4 regions of the Streptomyces sp. NBC_00569 genome follow, and region 3 is predicted to be linked to each of the others. Evidence: riboswitches for the same ligand, from Rfam matches in the RefSeq annotation. Region 3 holds a riboswitch; each other region holds the start of a gene.
The links. Region 3 has a riboswitch for cobalamin ahead of OHO83_RS06530 (ABC transporter substrate-binding protein). Riboswitches for the same ligand answer to the same signal wherever they lie in the genome.

Region 1 (7,756 bases), 6.0 Mb from region 3:
GGGCCGCCAGCAGATCGGTGTCTGCGGTCGACAACAACAACACTGTGCTCATGCGGGCGCTCCCGGTGGAATGAAAGGCAGTCCTGACGGAGCGCCGGACTCGATGAGCCGCCACAGCGCGTCCGTGTCCGCGTGTTCTTCGATCAGATCGCCGAGCCGGTCGAGCTGCTCCTCGCGCAGCGCGCCGAACGACGTGTCGGGCGCCGGCACGAAACGGCGGCCCGCGGCGGCCGCGACCTCGCGCAGGAACGCCCGGCGGAAGCCGTCCGCCTCCAGCGAGCCGTGCCAGTGCGTGCCCCAGACGGAGCCGACGCGGCACCCGTCCAGACTGTGTCCTCCGCCATCGGAGATGAACACCTCGCCGCCCTTGACGTCGGCGACCCCGTGATGGATCTCGTAGCCCTCGACGTGCTCGCCGAGCGCCTCGCCGACGGGCCGGGCGAGGGTCTTCTCACGCTCGAACCGCACCCGTACGGGCAGCAGTCCGAGACCGTCCACGGCGCCCGCGCGGGACTCGACGTCGTCCTCGATGCGCTCGCCGAGCACCTGGTAACCGCCGCAGATCCCGAGGACCGGGCGCCCCTCGGCGGCCCGGCGCACGAGGGCGTCGGCGAGGCCGCGCTCGCGCAGCCACTGAAGTGCCTTGACGGTGCCGCGCGTTCCCGGCAGGACGACCAGGTCCGCGTCGACGAGCTCCTCGGCCCGGTCGACGAACCGCACGACGACGCCCGGCTCCGCGGCCAGCGCGTCCACGTCGGTGAAGTTCGACATCAGCGGCACGGCGCACACGGCGACGCGCAGCACGTCCTCGCCGACGGGCGCCGTGGTCTGTGACTCGCGCACGGAGCCGCGCAGCGACACGCGCAGCCCGTCCTCCTCGTCGATGCCGAGTCCGTGCTGGAAGGGGAGCACTCCGTACGTGGCCCGTCCGGTCAGGTCCTTGAGCATGTCGAGGCCGGGCTCGAGCAGGGAGACGTCCCCGCGGAACTTGTTCACCAGATAGCCGGCCAGCAGCTCCTGGTCCTCGGGCGCGAGCAGCGCCGTCGTGCCGAAGAACGACGCGAAGACGCCGCCGCGGTCGATGTCGCCGACCACGAGCACGGGCAGCCGCGCGGCCCGCGCGATCCCCATGTTGACGATGTCGGTGCGGCGCAGGTTGATCTCGGCGGGAGAGCCCGCCCCTTCACAGATCACGGCGTCATAGCTGCCCCGGAGTTCCTCCAGGCATCCCACGACGGTGTCCAGGAGCGCGGCCTGCCGCCCCCCGTGGTAACCACGGGCGCTCAACTCGCCCACCGGCCTGCCCATGAGCACCACCTGGCTGCTCCGGTCACTGCCCGGCTTCAGCAGTACGGGGTTCATCAGGGCGCTCGGCTCGACGCGGGCGGCCTGCGCCTGCATGGCCTGCGCACGGCCGATCTCGGCGCCCTCGCGCGTCACGAAGGAGTTGAGGGACATGTTCTGTCCCTTGAACGGCGCGACCTTCACCCCCTGGCGCACCAGCCACCGGCAGATGCCGGCGGTGACGACGCTCTTCCCGGCATCGGACGTGGTCCCTGCCACCAGCAGTCCGCCACCACTCACGACTTCCCCCTCCGCAACAGTGCCCGCCCGGCGACACACACGCCGAGGGCCAGCCAGCTCACGCGCCGCGAGAGCCGCGCCGCCCGCTCGACGTCGGCGGTCTCCACGGACCGGCCCGACGCGTTCAGCACGGGCCGGTTCTCGACCCGCCCGCCGTACGACAACGTGCCCCCGAGCCGCACCCCGAGCGCCCCCGCGAACGAGGCCTCGACGACACCGGCGTTGGGGCTCGGGTGCAGCCGCGCGTCCTCGCGCCACGCGGTGAGCGCGCCGCGCGGACGGCCGCCCGCGACCGCGGCGAGCACGCCGGTCAGCCGCGCCCCCGGCCAGCCGGCCACGTCGTCGAGGCGCGCGGACGCCCAGCCGTAACGGCGGTACCTGGCCGACTTGTGCCCGACCATGGCGTCCAGGGTGTTCACGGCGCGGAAGGCGACGAGCCCGGGGACCCCGGCGACGGCGCCCCACACGAGCGCGCCCACGACGGCGTCGGAGGTGTTCTCGGCTACGGACTCGACGACGGCCCGCGCGATCCCGTCCGCGTCCAGGGCCTGCGGGTCACGCCCGCACAGATGCGGCAGCCGCTCGCGTGCCGCGTCCACGTCACCGGCGGCCAGCGCGCCCCCGATGGCGCGCGCCTCGCGCCCCAGCGACGTACCGCCGACCACAGCCCAGGTGGCGGCGGCGGTCAGTGCGAGGGAGGCGGCGGGGGAGCGGCGCACGGCGCGCGCGGCGAGGCCACCGGCGACGGCGGCGCCCCCGGCGCACACGGCGGTGTGCAGCGCGCCCCACCCGCGGTGGTCGCTCCACAGCACTCGCTCGACGGCGCCCGCGGCCCGCCCGAACGCGGCGACCGGATGCCCGCGGCGCGGATCGCCGAACAGGAGGTCACCGAGGAGTCCGGCGGCGCTGCCGTACGCGAAGACGCGCTCGGCTCGCACGGTCAGCCCGCCGCTACGGCGAACGGAACCCTTGTACTCGTTCTCGGCGGGAGCACCCGCAACTGGCAGCCGCGCATGGCGATATGTCCTCACTCAGGGTGTCCACGCCCTGGTTGGAAGAGACCGGCGGCGAGAGTTCCTGGCTCGCGGGGATCACTCCCCGGTGACAGTGGCGGGACCGCGCCGGATTCGCACCGGCTTCCTCTCCTGCTGCCGTAGATGGCCCCGGAAGTCCACCACGCTCCGCGAACGCCCGTCAACTTGCCGTTGACCTGCGAAGGGAGAGTGTGCTGAGGCACACACGAAGCGGGGTGCGGGACGCCTTCGCGTCCCGCACCCCGCACTCCTGCCGGTTACCTCCGGTCAGGCGACGATCAGGAAGATCCCGTACCCGACGGCCGCCGCGCACAGGGCGAAGCAGGCGTACGCGCCGGAGACGGCCAGCGCCGCCGAGTTGCCCTGGGCCGCCGCGGACTCCCGCTTGGTGAGGCCGACGATGCCGAGGGTGAACAGGCCCACGAGGGCCACCGTGATCACGAGGCTGACTCCGAACACGGAGCCGAGTGCTGCCCAGTCGATGTGCATAGCGCTGCTGCTTCCTTAGACCGTGGCCGGTCGCGCGGGCTCCGCGGAGGGCGGGGCGGGCGAGGCGGGAATGGTGGTCTTCACGTCGGTGTCCAGGCCGGCGACCGTGCCGGTGGGCGGCGGGGTGACGGCCGCGATCGCGGTGGTCACGACGCCTGCGGGCTCGTCCGGGACGTCGGCGCCGTCGATGTCGTCGTCCGTGACGTTCGTGTGGTCGATCGAGTTGCGCCGCGACAGCGCCCAGATGGTGCCCGCGCCGGCGATCAGGAGCAGCGCGGTGACGGCGACGCCCCACGAGCCCTGCTTGGTGAGGAACTCGGCGCCCGCACCGACCAGACCGGCGGCCGGCAGGGTCAGGCCCCAGGCGATGAACATGCGGGTCGCGGTCGACCAGCGGACGACGCCGCCCTTGCGGCCGAGGCCCGAGCCCATCACGGCGCCGGAGCAGACCTGCGTCGTGGAGAGCGAGAAGCCGATGTGCGAGGAGGCGAGGATCGCGGTCGCGGCGCTGGTCTGGGCGGCGAAGCCCTGCTGCGGCGCGAGGTCCGTGAGGCCCTTGCCCATGGTGCGGATGATGCGCCAGCCGCCGAGGTAGGTGCCGAGCGCGATGGCCGTACCGGCCGAGACGATGACCCACATCGGGGGGTTCGCACCGGGGTTCAGGACGCCGCCCGTGATCAGGGCGAGCGTGATGATGCCCATCGTCTTCTGCGCGTCGTTCGTGCCGTGCGCCAGCGAGACCAGGCCCGCGGAGGCGATCTGCCCGGCGCGGTAGCCCTTGGCGGTCGCCTTCTGGTCGGTCTTGCTGCCTATCCGGTACGTGAGCCGGGTGGCCAGCATCGCGGCGATGCCCGCCACGAGCGGCGCGGCGACGGCCGGGAGGAGGATCTTGGTGACGACGGTGCCGCCGTCGATCGACGACCAGCCCATCGACATCACGGCGGCACCGATGAGGCCGCCGAAGAGAGCGTGGGAGGAGCTGGAGGGGAGCCCCACCAGCCAGGTCAGGAGATTCCAGAGGATGGCGCCCACCAGCGCCGCGAAGATGACCTCGGTCTTGAGACCGTCCTCGTTGATGATGCCGCCGGAGATCGTCTTGGCGACCTCCACGGAGAGGAAGGCTCCGACGAGGTTCAGCACGGCGGACATGGCCACCGCCGTCTTGGGCTTGAGGGCGCCGGTCGAGATGGTGGTGGCCATCGCGTTGGCTGTGTCGTGGAAACCGTTCGTGAAATCGAACACGAGAGCGGTGACGATCACGATCCCGAGGAGAAGCGTGATGTGTTCCATTTACCCAGGCTTCTGTTGGACGTCAGTGGCTCGGCGACCGTAGGCAATCTGAGTGAACGGAAGATGAACTGGGGCGGGCGGTGTGGTGACTCGAAGCGGAGCGCCGCCATTCCGTTGAGAACGGGGCGGCGGCACGGGGCCGCCCGCGAAGCGGAACGGTGGCCGAATCAAGCGGAAGCGAGCCCTCCGCTAGCCGCGGGCGAACCTTCGCAACTGGGCCCGCGAACCGTTGAAGAGATTCTGGTCACCCGGCAGTCCGCCGCTGTGGTCGTACTGCCAGAACGTCCAGTACGACCAGCCCGAGGGCAGCGCCCCGGCGGACTCGTCGTAGCGGGCGAGCCACAGCGCATGGTTGCCCGCGAAGGCCGCGCTGTTGCCCGTGCACGTCTTCCACCAGTGGTAATTGGTGTAGATCACCGGCCGGCGGCCCGTCCTGCGGCGCACCTCGTCGCTGAACGACCTGATCCAGGAGACCGTCTTCGCCTTGCTCAGGCCGTAGCACTTCTTCGAGCTGTACGGGTTGTACTCGATGTCGAGCGCCGGCGGCAGCGTCCAGCCGTCCGCCTGCCACGCACCCCCGTTGCGTACGAAGTACGAGGCCTGCGTCCGGCCGGACGACTTGTCCGGGAGCGCGAAGTGGTACGCGCCGCGGATGATGCCCGCGCTCCGCGCTCCGTCGTACTGCTGGCCGAAATAGGGATTGCGGTAGGTGGTGGACTCGGTCGCCTTGACGTAGACGAACCGTGCGCCCTTGCTCCTGGCCTTCCGCCAGTCGACGTTCTTCTGGTGCGACGAGACGTCGTGTCCCTTGGTGCCGCCCGCCGCGGACGCAGGAGTCTGGGCGAGAGCGGTCCCCCCGAACGTCAGGGCGGCCAGTGATGTCGCGGTCGCGATGTGCGCACGGCGACGGGACGGTTTGTTACCACGAGCCATGTTTTCCCCCGAAATGGCGACGTGCATGACACATCCCGCCGGAGGCTACCGGAAGATCCCTCTATGCCCATCCATTCCCGGCCAATCGTTTCCAGGCGGGTATTCACGCCTATTCGTGTGCTTCCGGACTCCTGGGCTCCGCACTGAAGTGCCCGGGCCTCACGACCCGCGCGGGCCCGCCGGACGGCTGGCAGGATGCGGGCATGGCGGAGGAACCTGGCGGTGCGGAGCAGGGCGCGGACGAGCGGGCGCGGGCGTGGAGCGCGCTCGTGGCGACGGCCCGGCGCACCGTTGCCGACGGCCTCGTCGTCGGGACCTCGGGAAACGTCTCGGTGCGGATCGGCGACACCGTCCTCGTCACGCCCAGCGGGGTCCCCTACGACGAGCTCACCCCCGACGACCTCGTCGCCGTCGGCCTCGACGGCGAGCAGAAGGCCGGGACCCTGACCCCGACCAGCGAACTCCCGATGCATCTCGCGGTCTACCGCGCCACGCCCGCCCGCGCGGTCGTCCACACCCACGCGGTCCACGCCACCGCCGTCTCCACCCTCGTGCCCGAACTCCCACTCATCCACTACATGGCCGCGGCCCTCGGCGGGCCCGTCCGGGTTGCCCCGTATGCGACGTACGGCACCGAGCGGTTGGCCGGGAACGTCCTCGACGCTCTCGAGGAACGGACAGGCTGCCTGCTCCAGAACCACGGCACCCTCACCTACGGCGACACCCTCGCCGCCGCCTACGACCGCACGGCCCAGCTCGAATGGCTGTGCCGCGTCTGGCTCACCGCGAGCTCCCACCCGCACCACACCCCGACGCTCCTCACCCGCGACCAGGTGCGCGAGGTGGAGGAAAAGCTGCGCGGCTACGGGCAGCGGGGCTGAACCGCCACCCGGCGCCGCCGTGGCCGCGCCCCACTGGCCGGTCGGAGCCCGGGCGCGGACACTGGGACGGTGCGCACCGCCAGAGCGACGGCCGCTGCCGTCACCGCAGTCATCGGTGCCGGCGCGGCCGCGGTCGCGGTCGGCCGGTTGGCCAGCAATGCCGCCCTCAAGGCGCCCGCGGGCCGGCCGCTCCCCACCGAGCCACGCCTGACCGTCCACGCCACCGCCGCGGGCCAGATCACCCTCACCCGCGACCTGGCCTCCCTGCGCCCGGGCACCTACGGCCTGAGCGGCGACGGGTTCCACGCCGTGGTCGGGCCCGTCCTCGAGTCCGCCCCGCACGCCGCGCACGCCGTCGTGCGACGCCTGGAGCGCGTCACCCACGGCTCACTCGAATCCGGTGCCAAGGCCTGGCTCACGCCCCAGGTCCACATCGGTGACCCCAAGGCGGCGCTCGGCCTCGACCACGCAGACATCGACATCCCCGGCGAACTGGGCGCACTCCCCGCCTGGTTCGTCCCCGGCGCCCGCGACACCTGGGTCATCACCGTCCACGGCCTGGGCACCACCCGCGAGCACCCCATGGTCCTCATGGACTTCCTGCACCGCCAGCGCTTCCCCGTGCTCGACCTCGCCTACCGCGGCGACCTCGGCGCCCCCCGCTCCCCGGACGGCCTCGGCCACCTCGGCGAGACGGAGTGGCGCGACCTGGACGCCGCGATCCGCTACGCCGTGCGCTACGGCGCGCAGCGCGTCATCGTGCACGGCTGGTCGACCGGCGCCGCCATGGCACTGCACGCGGCGGCCCATTCCGCTTTGCGGGACCGCATCTCCGGACTCGTCCTCGACTCACCCGTCCTCGCGTGGGGCGTGACGCTGCGTGCCCTCGCCGGAGCCCGCGGCATCCCCGGCCCCCTGCTGCCGCTCGCGGTCCGCGCCGCCCAGGGCCGCACCGGGCTGCACGGCGACCGCCTGGACACCGCCGCCCACCCGGACACGCTCAAGGTCCCCACGCTCGTCATGCACGGCCCCGACGACGAGATCGCCCCCTGGGCCCTGTCCCGCGAACTGGCCGCCCGGCGACCCGATTTGGTCACCCTCCACACTGTCGGCAACGCCCCGCACGGAGCCATGTGGAACGCGGACCCACACACGTACGAGGAGACGCTGCGCCGCTTCCTCACCCCCCTCATGTAGCTCCGCCGCAGCTCCGGCGGACCCACCGGAACCGCCCGCCGGCCGCACGGGACAGATGCGCAGGAAGGCCCGCGTAGACCCCCGGCGTGCGCCGGTCCGCGGACCCTCCCGCGACGCCCGCAAAGAGCCCCGGAACCATTCCGTTTGGGTTTTCGGACCGTCAACCGGAAGACTGCCCCCGTGACGTCCCGTATCCCGCGCGACTCCAGGCTCCGACTTGTCCGCCCGCGCACCCTCGCCGCCGCCCCCGTGCGGGCAGACGGAGTGGTGACCCAGGCTCGCCCGCCCCGCCCGGCGCCCCGCCCGCCGGAGGGCACCCCACCACCGGCGGAGCTGGCCCGCATGGCC
Region 2 (7,756 bases), 7.3 Mb from region 3:
TCGATCGGGTGAAGGGCATTCCGCACGGGCCCGCGGCACAGGTCGGCCGGGTCGAGTCGGTCAAGATCGTCGGACGTCGCAGCAGGGCCGTGAACCCGGCGTTCGTGTATCTGCCGCCGCAGTACTTCCAGAAGCAGTTCCACCGCCAGCGCTTCCCCGTGATGGTCGCGATCAGCGGCTACCCGGGCGGCATCATGAACCTCGCGCAGTACCTCCAGGTCCCGCAGACCGCCGGCCGGCTGCTGAGGGCGGGCGGGATCCAGCCGACGGTGATCGTGATGGTGCGCCCGACGATCGCGCCGCCCCGCGACACGGAGTGCGTGAACGTGCCGGGCGGCCCGCAGGCCGAGACGTTCTTCTCGAAGGATCTGCCGGAGGCGCTCAAGCGGTCGTACCGCGTGGGTCACGACCCCAGCGCGTGGGGCGCTCTCGGCTACTCGTCGGGCGGCACGTGCGCGCTCCAGCTCGTCCTGCGCCACCCCGGCGTGTACACGTCGGCGGCGGCGCTGTCGGCGGACTACAGGATCGGCGACGACCTGACCACCGGCAGCCTCTTCGGCTCGGGTCCCGGCGCCGCGCGGCGGCAGCGCGAGCACGACCTCATCTGGCGTCTGGACCACCTGCCCGTGCCGCGCGTGTCCGTCCTGGCCGCCAGCAGCAGGTCGGGCGAGAAGGACTACGGCGACACGATGAGGTTCCTGCACGCGGTGAAGTCGCCCATGACGTCGGCCCGGATCATCCTGCCGCGCGGCAGCCACCACTTCACGACCTGGCAGCGGGAGATCGCTCCGGCCATGCGGTGGATGAGCGGCCAGCTGACGTTTCCGCAGGACACCATGCCGTCGCCGCACCGCCGGCCCACGGCACAGGCCGCGAACCGGCCACACCCTTAGCCGCGCCCGCGCCGGTGTCCCACCGGGCCGGGCCTCGTCCCGGCCCGACGGATCATCCGGCACCGACGACCCGTTACGGTGGCCTGGCATCGGCGCCGCCCCGGCGCGCCGTCCCCGTCCGACCAGGAGCAGCCCTCATGCCCGAGTCCGCCGTGTCCGCCCGCCCCGCACTGGCCAGGCCGGGCGCGGCGCCCGGCGACGTGGCCGCCGTCTGGTCCGTCGTGACCGGCATGTACGAGGCGTACGCCACCGGGGACCGCGCCCAGATCGACGCCCGGCTCGACCCGGAGGCGACGATCTGGGACCCGGCCGCCGAGCCGCTGCTGCTCGGCAAGCCGGACCTGGACCGGGTGCGAGACGAGCGGCCCGAGTCCGGGGACGGGCCCGTGGGGAGCGGTCTTCGCCCGTACGACCCGGTCGTCGACGTGTTCGGCGACACGGCGGTCCTGCGCTACTGGCTGCGCGTCGCGTACACACCCGGCCCGGACGGCACCCCGCTCCGTCCCGAGCTGCTGCGGAACACGGCGGTCCTGCGCAAGGACCCCACGGTGGGCCGCTGGCTGATCGTGCACCTCCACGAGGACGTACGGCAGGCGGGCGGGGCGCCCGAGACGGCCGTCTAGCGCGGCGGGCCGGCCTTCGTGGCCACCAGGAGGCGGCATCTGGGGCTGCCGTCGGAGCGCTCGCCGAGTTCGGGCAGCGCCCGGAGCGCCACGTCGAAACCGGCCCTGACCAGCTCGCTGCGTACGTCGCCGAGGCGGAAGCCGCGGTAGTACATGACGAAGGGCGGCCGCCACAGCGCGTTGCGGACCCGCATCGCGCCGTCGAAGGCCAGCATCGACCAGTAGCCGCGGGAGCCGGGCCGCGCGGGCGCCGGCACCGGGAACGCGAAGCGTCCGCCCGGCCGCAGCACGGAGTGGACCTGGGCGAACAGGGCGGGCCGCTGCCGCGGCAGGAAGTGGCCGAACGCCCCGAAGCTGACGACGAGGTCGAAGGCCGGTCCGAAGGGCAGGGCGAGGGCGTCGCCGCGCACCAGGTCCGCGCCGCTCCCGTGGGCCGCGCGGCCCGCCGTGAGCATGCCCGCGCTGATGTCGACCCCGACAGGCCGCTCGCGGCACACCTGCGCCAGCACACCGAACCCCGCGCCGGTCCCGCAGCACAGGTCGAGTCCGCGCTCGAAGGGGCCCATGCCGCGTAGGGCACGGGTCACGGGTGCGAGGACCGACCGGGGCGTGCGGAACGGCGTGCGGTCGAACTTGGGGGCGAGCAGGTCGTAGCCGCGCTCGACGGAGGACAGCGCCTGGACGGCGAGCTCCCGGACTGTGGGGCCTTCAGGTGCGAACATCGGGGCTCAGCATAGGCCGCGCCCGGCGTCACGGGGCTTTGCTCAAGGGGTCGAGCAGGGTTCACGGGGCGGCTGGGAACGGTGGCCCGTGACGTGAGTCCTTGCGGGACGGCGCCCCCATGGTGTTACAGTGCGAATGGCACATGTGCTAGCCGCCTCTTCGGCGCCGGTGCCAGTCTCCCTCTCCGAATCGCCGCGACAGCGGGATTCGTCGAATCGATGTCAGCGATGCGCCAGGCGGCGCCGACGCGCCGTACCCCGCATCGCTTCTCCCCGGCCACAGGCTTCTCAGGGCTTTCACGGGCCTCTTCGCCCGCCCGCCTCAGCGGGGCGTGCAGTCACCGCCCCGATCCCGCCGGATCCCACCTCACTCATGCTCTCGTACGAACGTCCGCGAAAGGACCGATTCCGATGACCACCACACTCGAACCCCCCACCACCACAAAGGCGTTCACGTCGCAGCCGAAGGAGGTCGCGGTCCAGGCCGCGGGCGTCCTCGACAGCTCGGGCAACGGGCCCGGGTTCCTGCGCCTGGCCGACCTCCTGCCGACGTCGCACGACGTCCAGGTCCCGGCCGCGCTCATCCGCCGACTCGGCCTGCGCAAGGGCGACTTGATCCAGGGGACATGCGGCAGGCCGCGCGTACTCGCCGAGGTCGAGCGCGTCAACGGGCGCCCCGTCCAGGAGCTGCGCGGGCGGCCCCGGTTCGGTGACCTCACCCCCCTGCACCCGCGGCAGCAACTGCGCCTCGAAACCGCGAAGGGCGGCGTGACGCCCCGCCTGGTCGACCTGTTCACCCCCATCGGCAAGGGGCAGCGCGGGCTGATCGTGGCGCCGCCCAAGACCGGCAAGACGGTGCTGCTCCAGCAGCTCGCCGCGTCCGTCGCCACGAACCACCCCGAGGCCCATCTGATGGTGGTGCTCCTCGACGAACGGCCGGAGGAGGTCACCGACATGCGGCGCTCGGTGCGGGGCGAGGTCTTCGCCTCGACCTTCGACCAGCCCGCGAAGGCGCACATCGCGCTGGCCGAACTGGCCGTCGAGCGCGCCAAGCGGCTCGTCGAGGACGGCCGGGACGTCGTCATCCTCCTCGACTCCCTGACGCGCCTGTGCCGCGCCCACAACAACACGGCCTCGTCCGGCGGCCGTACGCTCAGCGGCGGTGTCGACGCCTCCGCGCTGATCGGGCCCAAGCGGTTCTTCGGAGCGGCGAGGCTCGCCGAGGAGGGCGGCTCGCTCACCGTCCTCGCCACCGCGCTCGTCGACACCGGCTCCCGCGCCGACGACTACTTCTTCGAGGAGCTCAAGAGCACGGGCAACATGGAGATCCGCCTCGACCGCACCCTCGCCGAGCGCCGGATCCACCCCGCCGTCGACCTCGCCCAGTCCGGCACGCGCCGCGAGGAACTCCTGCTGCCCGAGGCCGAGTTGGCGGTCGTACGCGGTCTGCGGCGCGCGCTTCAGTCGCGGGACGGGCACGCCGGGCTCGAGACGCTCGTCGAGCGGATCCGGCAGACGCCGGACAACGCGACGTTCCTGCGGCAGGTGCAGTCCACCGTTCCCCCCGCGTGAGACGGCCGGCACACAAGGTCCCGGGTCGATCCGCGCGACAGGATGCGTAATACTCTCACTATGACTTCGAGCATTACAGCCCCGGAAAGCGCGGGGGCCGGCGGGGCGGTCCGGGTGCGCAGGGCGACCGCCCGCGACGCCAAGCGGCTGACCCGGCTCGTCCGTACGTCCCGCGCCTACGAGGCCCCGTACGCGTCGATGGTGGCCGGCTACCGGGTGGGCCCCGACTACATCGAGGCTCATCGCGTCTTCGTCGCGGTCGGCGCCGACGACCTGGTGCTCGGTTTCTACGCCCTCGTGATCACACCGCCGGAGCTCGACCTGATGTTCGTCGCCGACGCGGCGCAGGGCCTCGGGATCGGGCGGCTGCTGGTCGCCCACATGAAGGACGAGGCGCGCGCCGCCGGACTCGCCTCGGTCCGCGTGGTCTCGCACCCGCCCGCCGAAGGCTTCTACCGCAGCACGGGAGCCGTCCGCACCGGCACCGCGGCCGCCGATCCGCCCGCCGTGATGTGGGACAGGCCGGAATTGGAGTTCCCGATCGGCTGACGCACCCGTACTCCCGGGAGCACACTCGGGGTGGACGAGGAGGCCGGCTTGGACAACGAGGTCCGACACAGCGACGCAGCCCACGGCACCGACGCGGTCCACGCGTTCGACGTCACCGTGGAGATCCCCCAAGGCTCCCGCAACAAGTACGAGATGGACCATTCCGTCGGCCGGATAAGGCTCGACCGGATGCTGTTCACCTCCACCCAGTACCCGGCGGACTACGGATACATCGTGGGCACCCTCGGGCGCGACGGCGATCCGCTCGACGCGCTCGTCCTGGTGGGCGATCCGACGTTCCCCGGCTGCACCGTCGAATGCCGGGCGATCGGCATGTTCGTGATGCGGGACGAGAAAGGCATGGACGAGAAGATTCTGTGCGTGCCCGCGCACGATCCGCGCCATACCTCCGTGCAGGACATCGAGGACATCCCCGAGTTCGACCGTCTGGAGATCACGCACTTCTTCGAGGTCTACAAGGACCTGGAACCCGGCAAGTCGGTCGAGGGATCGCACTGGGAGGGCCGCGACCTCACGTACGCGGAGATCGCCGCCGCGCGCCGCCGGGCCGCCGCCCGAGGGGACTGAGACCGGCCCTGACGGCGCGCACGTGTCAGTGCGCGCCGTCCGTCGCGCAGCGCTCCAGCAGGTCCGCGGTCGCCGCGTCGACGACGCGGTAGCGCACGATCCTGCCCTCTTTCTCCCCCTCGACGACGCCGGCCGCGCGCAGCAGCCGCAGCGCCTGCGAGACCGCCGGGTCGTTCATGCCCGTGGCCACGGCGAGATCCGACACGGCCAGCGGCCCCGCCCGGTACAGCGCGAGCAGCAGCGCGAGGCGCCGGGGATCGGCGAGCAGGGAGAACCGGTCGGCCCAGGCGCGGACGTGTCCTGGCTCACCGATGGCGGCGATGGCCTCGCAGACCCGGTGGCCGTCGATCGTGCGGCGGTCGGCGCGCTCGGCAGGGACGAGATGCATGACGCCATCCTCGCAGCCACCGATGTGATCTTGAATACCCGCGCACACCTACGCAGCTGTGCAGCCTTGCAGGCGTCGCCGAGCGGCCTCTACTGTGGGCGGGCCGTGGTGCTCGGGAATTCGGTGACGGTCCTTCAAAGGACCCAGACCGAAGCGGCCCTCGCCACTGTGATCGGGCCCCGGGTCCCTCGGTAACGAGACGACTCGGGACGCCCCGCCCCACCACGCCACTGGCTGCCGCGCGCAGCCGGGAAGGCAGGGGCGGACGCGGACACCCGTCAGCCAGGAGACCGGCCACGGCATCTCACGAAGTGATTCCACGAGGTGTTGGAGCGTGACCGCATGGCCCTGCCCGTAAAGCCCCCGGAGACCGGACGCGACGCGTTCCACTGGCGGCGCGAGGACACCGTCCGCACCGCCGGGCTCCTGGCGGTGATAGCCGCACTCCATGTCGTCGCGTTCGGCGTGCTGTTCCTGCTCGTCGTGCCGGAGCACTACGAGGTGGGGTCGAAGGCCTTCGGCATCGGCCTCGGCGTCACCGCGTACACCCTGGGGATGCGGCACGCGTTCGACGCCGACCACATCGCCGCGATCGACAACACGACCCGCAAGCTGATGGCCGACGGCAAGCGCCCGGTGTCGGTGGGGTTCTGGTTCGCGCTCGGCCACTCCAGCGTGGTGGTCGTGCTCGCCGCGCTGATCGCCGGCGGCACCCAGCTCGCCGGGCGGATCATGAACGAGGGCTCCGCCACCCATCAGACGCTCGGCGTCATGGGCACCACCATCTCCGGGTCCTTCCTCTACCTCATCGCGGCGCTCAACCTCGTCGCCCTGGTGGGGATCCTGCGGGTGTTCCGGGCGATGCGCGCGGGCTCGTACGACGAGGCGGAGCTCGAACAGCACCTGGACGCACGGGGGTTCATGAACCGGATCCTCGGCCGGTTCACCAAGTCCATCACCCGGCCGGGCCAGATGTACCCGCTCGGCTTCCTCTTCGGCCTCGGCTTCGACACGGCGACCGAGGTCACGCTGATGGTGATGGCGGGCAGCGGCGCGGCGGCCGGACTGCCCTGGTACGCGATCCTGTGCCTGCCGCTCCTGTTCGCCGCCGGGATGAGTCTGTTCGACACCCTGGACGGGACGTTCATGAACTTCGCGTACCAGTGGGCGTTCTCGAACCCCGTGCGCAAGGTGTTCTACAACCTGGCCATCACCGGCCTCTCGATCGCCGTCGCCTTCCTGATCGGCACCATCGAGCTCGTGGGCGTCCTGCACGACAAGCTCGATCTGCGGGACTCGGTGACCGGCTGGATAGCGGGGCTCGACCTGGACAACGTGGGGTTCATCATCGTGGGCCTGTTCGTCGTCGTCTGGGCGGCCGCCATCGGGTACTGGCGGCTCGCGAAGGTCGAGGAACGGTGGGCCGTGCGGACCTGATCCGGCGGGCCGCCGGGACCGGGAATCCGTAAGGTCGTGCGGGTGAGTGAAGCCAGCGTTCCGCCAGCGGCGCCCGCGCCCGTGCCGCGCAGGACCACCCTCCCCGCGGCCCTCACGGTCCTCACGGTCGTGAGCGGCATCGTCGACGCGGTCAGCTATCTGGGCCTCGGCCGGGTCTTCGCGGCGAACATGACCGGCAATGTCGTCATCATCGGCTTCGCCGCCGCGGGCGCTCCCGGGTTCTCCGTCCTCGGGTCGCTCACCTCCCTCGGCGCGTTCCTCGCGGGGGCCGTGTGCGCCGGGCGGCTGACCGCAGTGTTCGCCGGGCGGGCGCGGCAGACCTGGGTGCGGTCGGTGTTCGTCACCGAGGCGGTCCTGCTCGCCGCGGCGACCGCCGTCGCGTTCGCGTGGCCGGGCGAGGCGACGTACGCGCTCATCGCCGTCCTCGCATGGGCGATGGGGCTGCGCAACGCAACCGTCCGCAAACTCGCGGTCCCGGACATGACCACGACGGTCCTCACGATGACGCTGACCGGGCTCGCCTCGGAGTCCTCGCTCGCGGGCGGCACCGATCCGCGGCCGGGGCGGGGGATCACCTCCGTGGTGGCGATGCTCGCGGGCGCCGGGCTCGGCGCGCTGCTCGTGCTGCACCACGGCCTGGGCTGGCCGCTCCTCGTCGGCACCCTGCTCGTGGCGGTGGCCGCGGCCGGATATCGCGAGCCGGCCGCCGACGGGGACGACATCCGATCGGCCTAACCCTGCGGGCGCCGTCCGCCCGGGCTCACTAGCGTCCTGACCAGGACCGCAGCTCCCCCTGCCGCTGCGGCACAGGGACCGGAGACGCCTCATGTTCTGCCCCATAGCCACCGTCATCACGACGACCGCCTGCCTCACCGCGCTCGCGCCCGGGTCGGCAGCCGCGCAGCACCCCTTCGCAGCACCCGCCTCGGTGACCGCACCCGACGAGGTGGGCCGGACCGGCTC
Region 3 (7,756 bases):
CAGGATGAGGTGTCCGCCGGTTTCGCGGCGGACCCGGTCGGCCCGCAGCCCGTCGGCGGTGGTGGTGCGCATCGTCGGGACGGTCATCGGCGCAGGCTCCGGGTGCGGTACAGGACGAGGACGAAGGCCGGTACGCCGATCAGCGAGGTCACCACACCGACCGGCACCTCCTGCGGGTCGAGGACGGTACGGGCGAGCGTGTCGACCCACACGAGGAAGACCGCGCCGGCCAGCGCGGTCACCGGCAGCAGCCGAGCGTGAAGCGGACCGGCTAGGGCCCGCGCCGCATGCGGCAGCACCAGGCCGACGAAGCCGATCGCGCCGGCCGAGCTGACCAGTGCCGCCGTGAGCAGGGCGGTCGTGCACAGCAGGACCAGGCGGGTGCGGGCCACGTTCACGCCGAGCGACGCGGCGGCGTCCTGTCCGAACGCGAAGGCGTCGAGCGTACGGGCGTGCGCGACGCAGATGACGAGCGCCGCCACGAGCAGTGCCAGGCACATCCGCACATCGGTCCAGCCCGCCCCACTGAGCGAGCCGAGCAGCCAGAACAGGACACCGCGCGTCGTCTCGGCATCCGCCGCGGTCAGCACGACGACGGACGTGAGCGAAGAGAACAGCTGCATGGCGGCCACCCCGGACAGCACCACACGGTCGGTGGAGCCGCCGAGGACCTGGCTGAGCGCCAGCACCAGCGCGAAGGAGACGACCGCGCCGAGGAAGGCGCCGGCCGAGACCGACAGGGCGCCGCCGCCGACGCCGAGTACGACGACAAGGACCGCGCCGGTCGAGGCGCCTGAGGAGACACCGAGGACGAAGGGGTCGGCGAGCGGGTTGCGCAGCAGCGACTGCATCACGGCGCCGCACACCGCGAGCCCCGCGCCGCACACGGCGGCCAGCAGGGTGCGCGGCAGCCGCAGGTTCCACACGATGCCGTCGCGAATGGGAGTCAACTCCGGTTCGCCCACGCCTAGATGGGCGGCAACGGCCGACCAGACATCGGTCATCCCGATGTCGGCCGGGCCGATGGTGATGGCCAGCGCCACGGACGCCATGAGCACCGCGAAACCGGTCGGCCAGGCGAGCACGCCGCGCACCGTGAGAAGCCGCTTCGGGGTGGCGGGTGAAGGCGCCGCCTCAGGGGACGCCTCGGGCGCCGTCTCAGGGGACGACGCCTGAGAGGGTGGGGGCGACGCTTCCACGCTCATCCGGCGAGGCCGAACGCCCGCAGTTTCGCGGCGACTTGCTCCACGCCTTCCACGGTACGGATGGTCGGGTTCATGGCCTGCCCGCTGAGCAGCACGTACCGCTTCTTCCTCACGGCGGTCATGTTCTTGGTCACAGGGTCGGACTCGAGGAACTCGATCTTCTTGGCGGCGGATTCGGCGGTCTGTGAGCGGCGCGTGAGATCGCCGATGACGAGGACGTCCGGGTCCCGGTCCGCGACCGTCTCCCAGTTGATCTGGGGCCATTCGTCGCGGGTGTCGTCGAAGACGTTCTTCGCCCCCACCTCACGGGTGATGACGCCGGGCGCGCCGCAACAGCCCGCCATATAAGGGGAGTCGGAGTTGGCGAACCAGTACAGCAGGGTCGTCCGGGAGGCGTCGATGCCGCCGGTCGCCTTCCTCACGCGGGCCTTGAGTGCGGAGACGAGCCGCTCACCCCGTTCACGCACATCGAAGACGGCGGCGAGGTCGCGGACTTCGCCGTAGACGGTCTCCATGCCGAGGGTCTTGGTACGGGCACCGTCGCCGCCACCACTGTTGTCCTTGCCGGCGCAGTCGGAGGGCGAGAGGTACGCCGGTACGCCCAGCTTCGCGAACTGATCCCGTGGCGCCACTCCGCCCTTGCTCAGAGTCGCGCCGAACGAGGCGGCGACGAAGTCGGGTTCGGCGTCCAGGACCTTCTCGAAGGACGGATAGCGGTCGGCGAGCCGCTCGACCTTCGCGTTCTCCTTCTCCAGCCCCTTCATCACGGGGTCCGTCCAGGTCCCCGTGCCGGCCATGCGGTCACCGAGGCCGAGGGCGAGCATGATCTCGGTCGAGCCCTGGTCGAGGGAGACGGCGCGCCTGGGCGCCGCCTTCACCTCGACCCGCGTACCGCAGTTGTCGAGGACGACCGGATAGCCGGCGGCGCTCCCCTGGGTCGCGGGTGTGCGGGCGGATCCACCACCTCCGCAGGCGGCCAGGACGAGCGTCGCGGCGAGACAGAGCGCGGCACGGGGTATGAGGCGAACGGAGCCACTGCACGTGGCGGGGTGCGCGAAGGGCACGGGGACTTCCTCGATGTCGAGGGCTCATGCGCGGAGCCCGGTCGCACGGTCTCCCCCGCCGCCCCGACCGGAGCCCGCGAAGGCTGCCAGCAGGTCTTCGGACTCGGGATCCCGCGGACGGTGCGCCTTCCCGGACCGCGTGCGGTCCAGTGGCCGATGCCCCGCCCGTCACCCTCACCGCTGCGCGTCAGCTCCGGATTCGCACCGGATTCCCTGACACATACCTGTCCGAGCTCCCGCAATGCGGGGCAGACGGGCATGAGTTCGACTGGCCTTGGAAAGCTACCACGGCCCCCGAATGCAGACGGCGGCCCCTTCTCGCACGGTGCCCGCGGTGCGGGACGGGCTCGCGCCGGACAGCCGCGCGCTGCCCGGCGCCGGTGAGGCAGCGGCCCTGCTGCGCAAGGGACTTGAGGCGATCCCCGCCGAGCGGCTCTGGGTCAACCCCGACTGCGGGCTGAAGACCCGCGGCCGGCCCGAGACCCGCGCCTCCCTGGAGAACCTGGTCGCGGCGGCCCGTACGGTCCGCCGCGAACTCTCCGCGTCCTGACCCCGGGGTGAGACTGTCCGGGCGGGGGGCATCGTGTCTCGCCCGGACAGCCACGCGCAGAGGGACATCCCTCAGCCACGATACGTCTCCAGCAGCCTCAGCCACACCTCGCTCACCGTCGGATACGACGGGACCACGTGCCACAGACGGTCGATCGGGACCTCGCCCGCGACGGCGACCGTCGCCGAGTGGACGAGTTCGCCGACGCCCGGACCGACGAAGGTGACGCCCAGGAGGACCTCGCGGTCGAGGTCGACGATCATGCGGGCGCGGCCCCGGTAGTCGTCGCCGTACAGGCCGGCGCCCGCCACCGAGGCGATGTCGTAGTCGACGGCGCGGACGCGGTGGCCCGCCGCCTCGGCCTCCGCGAGGGTGAGCCCCGCCGAGCCCGCCTCGGGGTCGGTGAAGACGACCTGCGGGACGGCGGAGTGGTCGGCGGTCGCCGCGTGGGCGCCCCAGCGGTCCGTCTCCAGGAGCGGGACGCCCTGGGCGCGGGCGGCGATGGCCGCGCCCGCGATCCGTGCCTGGTACTTGCCCTGGTGGGTGAGGAGCGCGCGACGGTTCACGTCCCCGACCGCGTACAGCCAGGTGCTGCCCTCGACGCGGAGACTGTCGTCGACGGGGAGCCATGAGCCGGGTTCGAGGCCGACGGTCTCCAGGCCGATGTCCTCCGTGCGGGGCGCGCGGCCCGTGGCGAAGAGGATCTCGTCGGACTCCAGGGTCGATCCGTCGTCCAGGGTGGTGACGACGGTGCCGCCCTCCCGGGTGACTTCCTTGACGGAGACGCCGGTCCGCACGTCCGCGCCCGCCTCGGCGAGGGCCTGCATGACCAGCTCACCGGCGAAGGGCTCCATCCGGGACAGCAGCCCCGACCCGCGTACGAGCATCGTGACCTGCGAGCCGAGGGCCTGCCAGGCCGTGGCCATCTCCGCGGCGACGACTCCGCCGCCCACGACGACGAGGCGGCCCGGCACCTTCTGCGCGCTGGTGGCCTCGCGGCTCGTCCACGGCTCGACGTCGGCCAGGCCGGGGAGGTCGGGGAGCGCGGCGCGTGTGCCCGTGCAGACCGCGACGGCGTGGCGGGCCGTGAGGACGTGCTCGGTGCCGTCGGGCCCGATGACGGTGACCCGGCGGATGCCCGTGATACGCCCCTTGCCCCGGTAGAGGTCGGCGCCGATGGACTCCAGCCAGCTCACCTGGCCGTCGTCCTTCCAGTGCGAGGTGTACTCATCACGGCGAGCGAGGACGGCGGGCGCGTCCAGAGGACCCTGCACGGACTCCCGCAGGCCCGGCAGGCGCCTCGCGTCGGCCTGGGCGATGACCGGGCGCAGCAGGGCCTTGCTCGGCATGCACGCCCAGTAGGAGCACTCGCCCCCGACCAGTTCGCTCTCCACCACCGCGGCACTGAGGCCCGCCGCGCGGGCCCGGTCCGCGACGTTCTCCCCGACCGGCCCGGCGCCCAGAACCACCACGTCGTATGTGTTCTCATCCGTCATGGGCCCCAGTGTGGTCGCAGGTGTGCGTCGGGGCCACACGGGTACGCGCGCGGAATACGTCCATTACCGGGACCGTTGTGAAAAGCGGCTTCAGCACCGCAACCAGGAAGCAGGAAGAGGGCACATCATGAGCAGCACCACCGTGGAGCTCACCAAGGAGAACTTCGACCAGACGGTCACGGACAACGGGTTCGTGCTGATCGATTTCTGGGCGTCGTGGTGCGGGCCGTGCAAGCAGTTCGCGCCCGTCTACGAGAAGGCTGCGGAAGCCAACCCGGACCTGGTATTCGGGAAGATCGACACGGAGGCCCAGCCCGAGCTCGCGTCGGCGTTCGGCATCCAGTCGATCCCGACGCTGATGATCGTCCGTGACCAGGTCGCCGTGTTCGCCCAGCCCGGGGCGCTGCCGCAGGAGGCCCTGGACGACGTGATCGGCCAGGCCAGGAAGCTGGACATGGACGAGGTGCGCAAGTCGATCGCCGAGCAGCAGGCCAAGGCGGGCGAGGACGGCGCGGGCGCCGAGCAGGCCTGACGCCACCCCCTTTGTCGACGGCCGCCGGGCCCGAACTCTCCGTACGGGCCCGGCGGCCGTTTCACGATCATGTGCGCGGGGTCAGAACGGATAGCCCGCCACGTCGCCGCGCACCGTGGTCCACCGGGTCTCGGTGAAGGCCTCGATGTTCGCCTCGCCGCCGAAGCGGGCGCCCGTGCCGGACGCCGCGACGCCGCCGAACGGGGCGACCGCCTCGTCGTTCACCGTCTGGTCGTTGATGTGGACGATGCCGGTGGGGATGCGCTCGGCGAGGTCGAGGCCGCGCGCGGGGTCGCGGGTGACGATGCCGAGGGAGAGGCCGTACGGGCTCGCGGCGGCCAGCGCCGCCGCCTCGTCGGTGTCGGTGAAGGACCGGACGGGTGCGACGGGGCCGAAGACCTCCTCGGCGTACGCGGGGGTGCTGTCGTCGACGCCCGCGAGGACCGTCGGCCGGTAGAAGAGGTCGCGGTGCGTGCCGCCCGCGGCGAGCTTGGCCCCCGCGGCGGTGCTGGCCTCCACCAGGCCGTGGATCTTGGCCAGTTGTGCCGCGTCGATGACGGGGCCCAGGTGGACCTGGTCGCGGTGCGGGTCGCCGACGGCGAGGGAATCGGCTTTCGCGGCGAGGCGTTCGACGTACTCCTCGTAGAGCGAGGCGTGGACGAGGTGGCGGCCGGTCGTCATGCAGATCTGGCCCTGGTGGAAGAAGGAGCCCCAGGCCGCGGTGGAGATGACGGCGTCGAGGTCGGCGTCCGCCAGGACGATCAGGGCGGAGTTGCCGCCGAGTTCCAGGTGTGCCCGCTTGAGGTGGCGCCCCGCGGCCTCGCCGACGGCCCGGCCCGCGCCGGTGGAGCCGGTGAAGGAGATGACGGGGACGTCCGGGTCGGCGACGAGCGCCTGGCCGGCGTCGGTCCCGCCGGGCAGCACGTGGAGGACGTCCTGTGGCAGACCCGCGGCGGAGAGGACGGCCGCGAGGGCGAGCCCGCCGCAGACCGCCGTGCGGGGGTCCGGCTTGAGGACGACGGCGTTGCCGAGTGCGAGGGCCGGGGCGACGGAGCGGATGGAGAGGATGAGCGGGGCGTTGAACGGCGCGATGACGCCGACGACACCGGCCGGGACGCGGCGTGTGTACGAAAGGCGGGGCGCCTCGCTGGGCAGGACCTGGCCGGTGGGCCGGGACGCGAGGGCGGCGGCCTCGTAGCACTCCTGGGCGGCGACGTGCAGCTCGAAGTCGGCCTTGCCCGGGATGGATCCCGACTCTCGCACGAGCCAGGTGCGCAGCTCGTCGGCGTGCTCGGTGAACAGGTCGCCCGCGCGGCGCAGGACGGCGGCGCGCGCGAAGTGGGGCTGCCGGGCCCAGTCGCCCTGGGCCGCCGCTCCGGCCCGCGCCGCGGCGCGGACGTCGTCCGGGGAGGCGAGGGTGACGGTGGCGAGGCGCTCGCCCGTGGCGGGCTCCGTGACCGCGTGCTCATCGCCCGACAGCGGGCGGGCCTGCCAGGTCTTCGGGTCGAGCAGGGACATGCCGGATCTCCGATCGGTCACTGATCTCCGGGGCGGCGCGCGGGGCGGTGCGCCGACCCATGTTGTTGAGCACGCAACATCCTAGTCGCGTAGGCCGCTCGCGGCCCCGGCCGTCACGTCGACTGCCGGGCCACGACGCGGGCCCGGAGCGTGTCGTGCGACTCGGTGCCTGCGCCCGGGTCGCGTACCAGACGGTCGACGAGTGCGGCGAGCTCCTGCCCGGACGGCAACTCGATACGGACCGTGCTCAGCCGGGGCCGCAGCAGCCGCCCGAGCATCAGGTCGTCGGCCCCGATGACAGCGGTCTCCTCCGGGATGCCGACGCCCGCGTCCTGGAGCGCCCGCATCAGGAGCATCGCGTACTCGTCGTTGTACGCGAACACGGCGTCGAGCCCCAACTCGCGGATTTCCGGCACCAGTTGGACGGCCGACTCCTCGTCGTACGCGAGAGGCAGCTCGAAGACCTCCGCGCCGGTGCCCAGGACCGCGTTCCGCACGCCGTCGAGGCGCGGGCGCGCGAAGTGGTCGAGGCCCTGCTCCGTCGGCAGGACGACGCCGATGCGGCGTCGGCCGCGTTCGACGAGGTGGGTGCCCGCGCTCCGGCCGACCTCACAGTGGTCCATGAGCAGCGCGTGGGCGCCCTCGGCGCGCTCCGGGCCGAGCGTGATGACGGCCCTGGCGCCGGAGCGGCGGAGCACCTCGATGCCCTCGGTGCCCAGATCAGGGGGTGTGAGGACGGCGACCGGGCGCAGCTCGGCCCAGGCGCGCGCCGCGTCGTCGCCGCGCAGGCTGACGCTGCCGTACTGCACGACCGTGTAGTCGAGGCGGCTCAGTGCCCACTGGAGGTCGTTGAAGAACGCGTTGTAGAGCGGTCCGGCGGGGACGCTCGGGGAGGGCATCAGGACGATGCGGGTGTGTCCGGCGCGCAGGCTGCGGGCCGCCGCGTGCGGCACATAGCCGAGCTCCTTCGCGGCCTCGTGGACGCGGCGCCGTGTGGGTTCGCTGATTCTGACGGCGCTGGTGTTGTTCAGGACGTAGCTGACGGTGGCGCGCGAGACCCCGGCGAGGCGGGCGACGTCGGCGCTCGTCGGCGCCGGGCTCGGCGCGGCGGGCTCCCGTGATGTGCGGGCGGACTGCGGCTTCGGTATCTGCACCATGACGCACCGCATCCTTCCAGACGGGTACGGCCGTGTTCCCGGCCGGGCATACCGGTTGGGGCTTGCGGCCGCTAGCGTGCGTGCACTCAAGCCGTTCGAATTCTTGAAGTTGCGAAGTTCCTGAGTTCCGAAGTCCCGTACAAGGAGGTGTCCGCATGGCGTCCGACCGTGCCGCCGGGCTCGCCGCGACCGCCCGCGCGCTCACCGACGGGGACGTGTCCTCGCGCGTCCTCG
Region 4 (7,756 bases), 7.4 Mb from region 3:
CGGCCACGACGTTCGCCGGGACGCCCTTGGTGACCACGGCTCCGGCGCCGATGACGGAGTTGTCCCCGATGGTCACTCCGGGGCACACGATGACCCCGCCGCCGAGCCAGACGTTGTCGCCGATGGTGATGGGCAGCGCGGCTTCCAGCTTGTCGCGGCGGGGCTGCGGCTCCACCGGGTGGGTGGGGGTGAGGAGTTGGACGTTGGGGCCGATCTGGCAGTCCTCGCCGATGATGATCCGGGCGACGTCGAGTGCGGTGAGGTGGTAGTTGACGAAGGTGCGGGCACCGATGGTGATGTTGCTGCCGTAGTCGACGTACAGCGGCGGCCGCACCTCGACGCCCTCCCCCACGGACTCGAGCAGGTCGGCCAGGATCGGCCGGGCCTTGTCGGCGTCCTCGAGGAAGGCGTCCTGGTAGTGGGCGGCCAGCCGCATCGCCCGCCGTTGACGCCGGGCGATCTCCGGATCGTCGGCGATGTAGAGGTCACCCGCGAGCATGCGCTCCAGGTTCGTCCGCGGGTCGTCGGCAAAGTGGTCCGTCGTCATGCGTACGATCGTACACTCCGGAATGTACGAACGTACGCTCCCGATCGGCGCGCCACTCGGCGCAGGGTGTCCGGCCCGGCTAGCCCGGCTGCCGCATCAGCATGTCCCGGACCGCGATGCCGTAGTGCGTGCGCAGGCGGCGCAGTTCCCACAGACCGACCGCGGTCACCGAGACCGGGGCACCGAGCACGAGCAGTACCCGGAGCGGGCCCGGCACACCCGCGTAGGCACCCGTGAACAGGTCGACGAGCGTCATCTCCCAGACCAGCGCCATGGCCAGCAGCGGCGGCACGGTCTCGTGGATGTCCGCGGTGCGGAAGTGTTCGGAAGCACCGAGTGAGCCCTCCGAGCTTTCCGCTCCTGTGACCGGATCCCGAGAATCGTGCGCGAACTCTTCACGACTCACACGCGCACCTCACTGCAACTCGGCTCCTGCACAGGCGAGTTGGTGCGTGTAGATCAACGGTCGGCATACTCCTGTGAGAGATCGGCGGACCCTCGGGGAGTGGCGGCGCGGGTCTCAAGTGCCATGCGTGCCGACGTACCGTACCGAGGTCTGTGCACGGGTCGACCTCGACACCGTCGTCTGCGAAGCAGATGCCACAGCCGCCGAGGGCGCACGCGACCGAATCGTCACCTCGCTCGAAAAGGCCGCGCGAAAGAGCAAGTTGACGATCGAAGAGGCGCGCACGGCCACGGACCGCATCACCTTCACCGACCTCCTGGACACCTCCTGTCGGCGATCCGCGCGACCGAGTCCGGCTTCGCCAACCCGACCGACGTCGACCACGGCATGGAACTCGGCTGCGCTCACCCCATGGGCCGGCTGTGGCTCGCGGACCTCATCGGCCTCGACACCGTCGCCGCCATCGCGAAACCCCTCTACTAGGAATTCAAGGAACCGCTCTACGCGCCGCCGACACGCTTCAACACATAGTCGAGGCATGCCTGTTGGGCCGCAAGACAGGCCGCTGCTTCCACGAGTACGAGCGAGAAGGCACCGTCAACGACCACCAGGGCTGAGGGGCCCGGGTACCGCATCCGGATTGAGGGCCGGAGGCGGTCGGAGCGCGGGGCGGGAACCAGACCGGATTCCGGTTCCCGCCCCTCTTTCGTGGTCCGACCCTCCGCCGACGTGCCTCACCTCACCATCCGCATCCTGGACCGGTCCGCTCGTGTGTCAGCGGCACCCCGTAGGGTGACCGGTGCAGCTGGTTCGCCCCGTCCGCCAGACGGGATGCGTCGCAAGAGGGAACCCGGTGGGAATCCGGGACTGCCCCGCAGCGGTGAGTGGGAACGACCGCCGTCATACGCACTGGGCCCGAGGAACGGGACCTGGGAAGCGACGGCCAGTAGGAGCCTCGTACGACACGAGGCGCGCCCGCGAGTCCGAAGACCTGCCAACTGCCCGTGCGCGTATGACGCGTGCGCGGACATCCCGGTGACCTCGTGGGCGGGTCGGCGTACATATCGAGCGGATGACCGCGCCTTTGCCGCGCGAGGTCGTGCCGCCGGTCTGTCACTCCCTTCTGGCCGCGTGAGTCTTCGGGATCTCAGGGATACGTCTCTCGAAGGAGAACTCCGTGACCACCAAGACCACAGCCGCGGGAGCACGGGCCACCGTGTACGGCTACCCCCGCCAGGGACGGAATCGCGAACTCAAGAAGGCGATCGAGGGCTACTGGAAGGGCCGCGTCTCCGCCGACGCCCTTCGGGACACAGCCGCCGACCTGCGCCGCAAGAACTGGCAGGAACTCGCCGGCGCCGGCATCGAGGAAGTCCCCACGGGCGACTTCTCGTACTACGACCACGTCCTGGACACCACCGTCATGGTCGGTTCGATCCCCGAACGCCACCGCACAGCTGTCGACACAGACGCCCTGGACGGCTACTTCGCCATGGCGCGCGGCACGCAGGATGTCGCGCCGCTGGAGATGACGAAGTGGTTCGACACCAACTACCACTACCTGGTGCCGGAGCTGGGCCCGGACACGGTGTTCTCCTCGGACTCGACCAAGCAGGTGTCCGAGCTCGAGGAGGCCCTCTCCCTGGGACTCGCCGCCCGCCCCGTCCTGGTCGGCCCGGTCACGTATCTGCTGCTCGCCAAGCCCGCGCCGGGCGTCGCGGCCGACTTCGACCCGCTCACTCTGCTCGACCGGCTGCTTCCCGTGTACGCAGAGGTCCTCGCCGACCTGCGCGCCGCGGGCGCCGAGTGGGTTCAGCTCGACGAGCCCGCACTCGTCCAGGACCGCACACCGGCGGAGCTGAACGCCGCCGCCCGCGCCTACCGCGACCTGGGCGCCCTCAGCGACCGGTCCAAGCTGCTGGTCGCCTCGTACTTCGACCGGCTCGGCGACGCCCTGCCGGTCCTGGCCAAGGCCCCTGTCGACGGTCTGGCCCTGGACTTCACCGACACCGCGGCCGCCAACCTCGACGCCCTCGCCGGCGTCGGTGGCCTGCCCGGCAAGCGCCTGGTGGCGGGCGTCGTCAACGGTCGCAACATCTGGGTCAACGACATGGAGAAGTCCCTCGCCACGCTCGGCACGTTGCTGGGACTGGCGGACCGGGTCGACGTGGCCGCCTCCTGCTCCCTGCTGCACGTCCCCCTCGACGCCTCCCTGGAACGGGACGTCGACCCGCAGATCCTGCGCTGGCTCGCCTTCGCCCGCCAGAAGACCAACGAGGTCGTCACCCTCGCCAAGGGCCTGACCCAGGGCACCGGTGCGATCACCGCGGAACTGTCAGCCAACCGCGCAGACCTCGCCTCCCGCGCAGGGTCGTCCCTGACACACGACCCCGCGGTGCGGTCCCGCGCCGCCGCCGTCACGGACACCGACGGTCACCGCCCGCAGCCGTACGCCGAGCGGGCCGCCGCCCAGCGTGCCCACCTCGGCCTGCCGCTGCTGCCGACCACCACCGTCGGCTCGTTCCCACAGACCGGCGAACTGCGCGCCGCCCGCGCCGACCTGCGTGCCGACCGCATCGACACGGCCGGCTACGAGGCGCGCATCAGGGCCGAGATCCAGGAAGTGATCTCCTTCCAGGAGAAGACCGGCCTGGACGTCCTCGTCCACGGCGAGCCGGAGCGCAACGACATGGTGCAGTACTTCGCCGAACAGCTCACCGGCTATCTGGCCACGCGGCACGGCTGGGTGCAGTCCTACGGCACCCGCTGCGTCCGTCCGCCGATCCTCGCCGGTGACATCTCGCGCCCCGAACCGATGACGGTGCGCTGGACCGCCTACGCCCAGTCGCTGACGTCCCGTCCCGTCAAGGGCATGCTCACCGGGCCCGTCACCATGCTCGCCTGGTCCTTCGTCCGCGACGACCAGCCCCTTGGCGACACCGCCCGTCAGGTCGCCCTCGCCTTGCGGGACGAGGTGAACGACCTTGAGGCGTCCGGGACGTCAGTGATCCAGGTCGACGAACCCGCGCTACGCGAGACGCTCCCGCTGCGCGCCGCCGACCACGCCGCCTACCTCGCGTGGGCGACGGAGGCGTTCCGCCTCACCACCAGTGGCGTCCGCCCGGACACTCAGATCCACACCCACATGTGCTACGCCGAGTTCGGGGACATCGTCCAGGCCATCGACGACCTCGACGCCGACGTGATCAGCCTGGAGGCGGCCCGCTCCCACATGCAGGTCGCACATGAGCTGGCAGAGCACGGCTACCCGCGCGAGGCCGGACCCGGCGTGTACGACATCCACTCGCCCCGCGTACCGAGCGCGGAAGAGGCAACCGGCCTGCTTCGCAGGGGACTTGAGGCGATCCCCGCCGAGCGGCTGTGGGTCAACCCCGACTGCGGCCTGAAGACACGCGGCTGGCCCGAGACCCGCGCCTCCCTGGAGAACCTCGTCGCGGCGGCCCGCACCGTCCGCGAGGAACTCGGAGCGTCCGCGTCCTGATCCTGGGCACGCCCAGCTCGGCCGGGGCACCGCGGTGCCCCGGCCCGGCACGTCGTACGACTCCCCCGTCGCCGCCCACCGCGCCATGCGCCGGGGCCTCGTCTGCGATTTCGTACACTTCAGCGGCGCCCCGTACACGAATCCCTCGTCCGTCTACAGGGCGTACGCACCGGCCCGTGAGCCGAACCGGTTCCAGCCACCTGACAGTCTGCACATGCTCGCGCTCGGCACAGCACACAAGCAACTCGCCATCGCGGGTGCGGGCCGCCTCCAGGTCATGGCGCGGCGCCGGCTGATGGTCCGGGCGGCTTCGGCCCTGGCCACGCGCACCGGGGCGGAGGCCCTGGTCACCGCCGACAGCCTCGGACAGGTCGCCAGTCCTTCCCGTGCAGGCCCGCGCCACGCGAACGGGGTGTGTTCTCCGGTGGTCTGGGTGACCATGGAAGTCGAAGCCGCCGGCAGGCGCAGACAGGCCGCGCCCCAGTCCGAGGGGTGGCTCATGTGGCGTCGGCGGGCGGAAGGAGTGCCAGCGATGAGCGAAGCCGAATGGCCTCCCCCCGACATCAGCCAGGTGTTCAGCAGCCGAGCGAGCGGCGAACCATCGCAGCCGAGTGGGTTGCTGGACCTTCTGGGAGTGGCGGCAGTGCTGCTGGACGCCGAGGGCCGGGTCGTCCTGTGGAGTCCGCAGGCCGAGGAGCTGTACGGCTACACCGCCGAGGAAGCGCTCGGGCAGTACGCCGCACAGCTGCTCGTCCCCGAGGAGCACTGCGACTGGGTGCTCAAGAAGTTTGCCGAGGTCATGGAGTCGGGCCGGAGCTGGGATGGCACGTTCCCCGTCCGGCGAAAGGACGGCGGCACACGACTGGTGGAGCTGCGCAACATGCGGCTCCTGGACGACCGCGGCGACTTCTACGCGCTTGGGCTGGGCACCGACGCGCCCACACTGCGCGAGGTGGAGCGGGACGTAGCCCTCTCCACCCGGCTGATCTCCCAGTCCCCCATCGGAATCGCAATCTTCGACTCCGACCTGCGGTACATGGCCGTCAACCCCGCGATGGAGCAGATGCACGGCATCCCCGCGAAAGACCACCTCGGCCGCCACTACCGCGAGATCATGAAAGCTGCGAAGTTCGAGATGCCCGAAGCCGCGATGCGGCAGGTCCTCGACAACGGGATGCCCCTGATCGACCAGTCCACCATCGTCGGCCACAGCCCGGCCGACCCGGCACCGCGCCTGCACGCCTGGACGATCTCGGTCTACCGGCTCGAAGACACCCAGGGCCGCGTGCTCGGGGTGGCCGAACTTGTCACGGACGTCACCGAGCGTTACCAATCGGCCAAGGAGGCGACCGCGACGCGGCGGCGTCTGGCCCTGATCGCCGACGGCTCCGCCCGTATCGGCACCACCCTGGACGTCGCACAGACCGCCCGGGAGCTGGCCGACGTCACCGTTCCCGAACTCGCCGACGTGGTCTCCGTCGACGTGCTCGACTCCGTCATCGACGAGCACCGGCCTCGCACCAGCGCCGGTCCCGCGTTCTTCCGCGCCCTCGCACTGAAGGCCGCCCACCCCACCGAGGCCCTCCAGGCCGCCGATCCGCCCGGCCACATCGCCGCGTACGACGACGACCGCGTGGCCACCCGCTGTGTGCGCACCGGCCGGCCCATCTTGATCCCGCACGCCGACGGAAACGACCTGACATGTATCGCCCGCGACGACCACGCCGCAACGCTGCTGGCCCGCGCCGGAGTGCACTCCTACATGGCCGTCCCGCTCATTGCTCGCGCCACCGTCCTTGGCTTCCTGGGGCTGACCCGCGCCCGCGACCCACGGCCCTTCGACGAGGACGACCTCGCCATCGCCACCGAACTGGCCTCCCGCACCGCGGTGTGCATCGACAACGCCCGCGCCCACCAGAGCGTGCGCAACGCCGCCGAGACCCTGCAGCGCAGCCTGCTCCCCCACCATCCACCCCACCTGCCCGGCCTGCAGGTCGCTTCCCGGTACCAGCCCGCACAGGCGGCCTACGAAATCGGCGGCGACTGGTACGACATCCTCCCCCTGGGCGGCGACCGGACGGCCCTCGTCGTGGGCGACGTCATGGGCAGCGGTATCGACGCCGCCGCGACCATGGGCCGTCTGCGCACCGCGACCGCCGCCTTCGCCGGCCTCGACCTCGACCCCACTCGCGTCCTCGAACAGCTCGACACGATCACCTCCGGACTGGAGCCATACATCGCCACCTGCCTCTACGCCGCCTACGACCCCCACCGTGGGGAGTGCCGCATCGCCAACGCCGGCCACCTGCCCCCCGTCCTCGTCCGCGACGGCGGGCATCCCCAGCTGCTCGACGTGCCCACCGGCACCCCACTCGGCGTGGGTGGCGTCCCCTTCGAGACCACCACTGTCAGCCTCGACCCGGGTGACCAGCTGATCCTCTACACCGACGGACTGGTCGAAACGCGCCACCACCCCATCGACGAGCGCCTCGACACGCTCCTGCGCGTTCTGGAAGCACTCGACTGCCCTCTGGAAGAAACCTGCGACCGGCTCCTGCACGATCTCCGGCTGCCCGACGACCACGACGACGTCGCCCTGCTGATCGCCCGCAGCCAGCCGTTCGCGCCAGACGGTAAGCAACGTCCCCGCTGATCCGACGCAGCAGATGACCGCCCCCGCCAACAGGCCACCGTCGGCGGAGGCGGTCTGGTGCCCAGACGACTTGTCTTCTGAACTCGGTGAGGCGGAGGCGTTGTTGAGGCGTCGGGTGGACCGAATCCACGGCGGATACCAGCGAAGCGGCCAATCCCGGCCGCCCCGCACGACGCGCGACATCGACTGGCCGCGTTCGGGCAGTGGCTGCGTGACGCCTTCGTTGTGGGTGCCGATACATCATCCGTGCTGGTCAAGCGGCATGTTCGTACGCGTGGAGAGTGCCGCCGAGCCGATCTTTTCGGCGGATGTCCAGACGCGGGATCTGCCCTGGTTCGGTGATCGGTTCGGGCAGCGAGCGGAGGGGAGCGGCCTGACGCAGGGCCCGGTGCGGCCGATGCCGGATCGCTTACGCCTGCCCACCTGCAGTGATGACGTTCCGAGCCCGACAGCGGGCGCCCGCGCCGCTATGGCACACAGGTGGCGGCATGGCGTAACACAACGTGGATCAACGACCCGGCCAGGGTTGGGAAGCCCCCACGGACTTCACAGCGTCACGACTGTCTCACCGGACTTGAAATCTTCCGCAGCGGCAGCGAAGGCAACGATGGCCGCACTGAGACACCGAAGAGTCGGAACCCGGATCCG

Region 1: it holds a riboswitch for cobalamin, as region 3 does, so the genes downstream of both, OHO83_RS33395 (cobalamin biosynthesis protein) here and OHO83_RS06530 (ABC transporter substrate-binding protein) in region 3, are expected to answer to the same signal.
Region 2: it holds a riboswitch for cobalamin, as region 3 does, so the genes downstream of both, OHO83_RS39305 (HoxN/HupN/NixA family nickel/cobalt transporter) here and OHO83_RS06530 (ABC transporter substrate-binding protein) in region 3, are expected to answer to the same signal.
Region 4: it holds a riboswitch for cobalamin, as region 3 does, so the genes downstream of both, metE (5-methyltetrahydropteroyltriglutamate--homocysteine S-methyltransferase) here and OHO83_RS06530 (ABC transporter substrate-binding protein) in region 3, are expected to answer to the same signal.

The regions. Positions count from the first base shown of each region.
Region 1 is NZ_CP107783.1:7,423,291-7,431,046, forward strand. It holds gene cobN (cobaltochelatase subunit CobN) at 1-52, opposite strand, end outside; gene OHO83_RS33390 (cobyric acid synthase) at 49-1,584, opposite strand; gene OHO83_RS33395 (cobalamin biosynthesis protein) at 1,581-2,522, opposite strand; cobalamin riboswitch at 2,634-2,775, opposite strand; gene OHO83_RS33400 (hypothetical protein) at 2,886-3,107, opposite strand; gene OHO83_RS33405 (inorganic phosphate transporter) at 3,123-4,397, opposite strand; gene OHO83_RS33410 (lysozyme) at 4,587-5,330, opposite strand; gene OHO83_RS33415 (class II aldolase/adducin family protein) at 5,534-6,211, shown strand; gene OHO83_RS33420 (alpha/beta hydrolase) at 6,281-7,408, shown strand; gene OHO83_RS33425 (hypothetical protein) at 7,589-7,756, shown strand, end outside.
Region 2 is NZ_CP107783.1:8,705,884-8,713,639, reverse strand. It holds gene OHO83_RS39340 (alpha/beta hydrolase) at 1-893, shown strand, start outside; gene OHO83_RS39335 (DUF4440 domain-containing protein) at 1,031-1,516, shown strand; gene OHO83_RS39330 (class I SAM-dependent methyltransferase) at 1,513-2,238, opposite strand; gene rho (transcription termination factor Rho) at 2,650-3,810, shown strand; gene OHO83_RS39320 (GNAT family N-acetyltransferase) at 3,871-4,359, shown strand; gene OHO83_RS39315 (inorganic diphosphatase) at 4,513-4,947, shown strand; gene OHO83_RS39310 (ArsR/SmtB family transcription factor) at 4,973-5,335, opposite strand; cobalamin riboswitch at 5,425-5,648, shown strand; gene OHO83_RS39305 (HoxN/HupN/NixA family nickel/cobalt transporter) at 5,678-6,772, shown strand; gene OHO83_RS39300 (YoaK family protein) at 6,815-7,528, shown strand; gene OHO83_RS39295 (hypothetical protein) at 7,620-7,756, shown strand, end outside.
Region 3 is NZ_CP107783.1:1,393,088-1,400,843, forward strand. It holds gene OHO83_RS06520 (ABC transporter ATP-binding protein) at 1-87, opposite strand, end outside; gene OHO83_RS06525 (FecCD family ABC transporter permease) at 84-1,052, opposite strand; gene OHO83_RS06530 (ABC transporter substrate-binding protein) at 1,202-2,269, opposite strand; cobalamin riboswitch at 2,341-2,538, opposite strand; partial or broken gene OHO83_RS46900 (2-hydroxypropyl-CoM lyase) at 2,640-2,819, shown strand; gene OHO83_RS06540 (dihydrolipoyl dehydrogenase family protein) at 2,891-4,315, opposite strand; gene trxA (thioredoxin) at 4,443-4,847, shown strand; gene OHO83_RS06550 (aldehyde dehydrogenase family protein) at 4,929-6,365, opposite strand; gene OHO83_RS06555 (LacI family DNA-binding transcriptional regulator) at 6,479-7,522, opposite strand; gene OHO83_RS06560 (amidase) at 7,678-7,756, shown strand, end outside.
Region 4 is NZ_CP107783.1:8,811,221-8,818,976, reverse strand. It holds gene OHO83_RS39825 (sugar O-acetyltransferase) at 1-547, opposite strand, end outside; gene OHO83_RS39820 (hypothetical protein) at 627-953, opposite strand; partial or broken gene OHO83_RS47125 (3-hydroxyacyl-CoA dehydrogenase family protein) at 1,275-1,570, shown strand; cobalamin riboswitch at 1,743-1,966, shown strand; gene metE (5-methyltetrahydropteroyltriglutamate--homocysteine S-methyltransferase) at 2,131-4,455, shown strand; partial or broken gene OHO83_RS47120 (tRNA uracil 4-sulfurtransferase ThiI) at 4,490-4,822, shown strand; gene OHO83_RS39805 (SpoIIE family protein phosphatase) at 4,988-7,108, shown strand.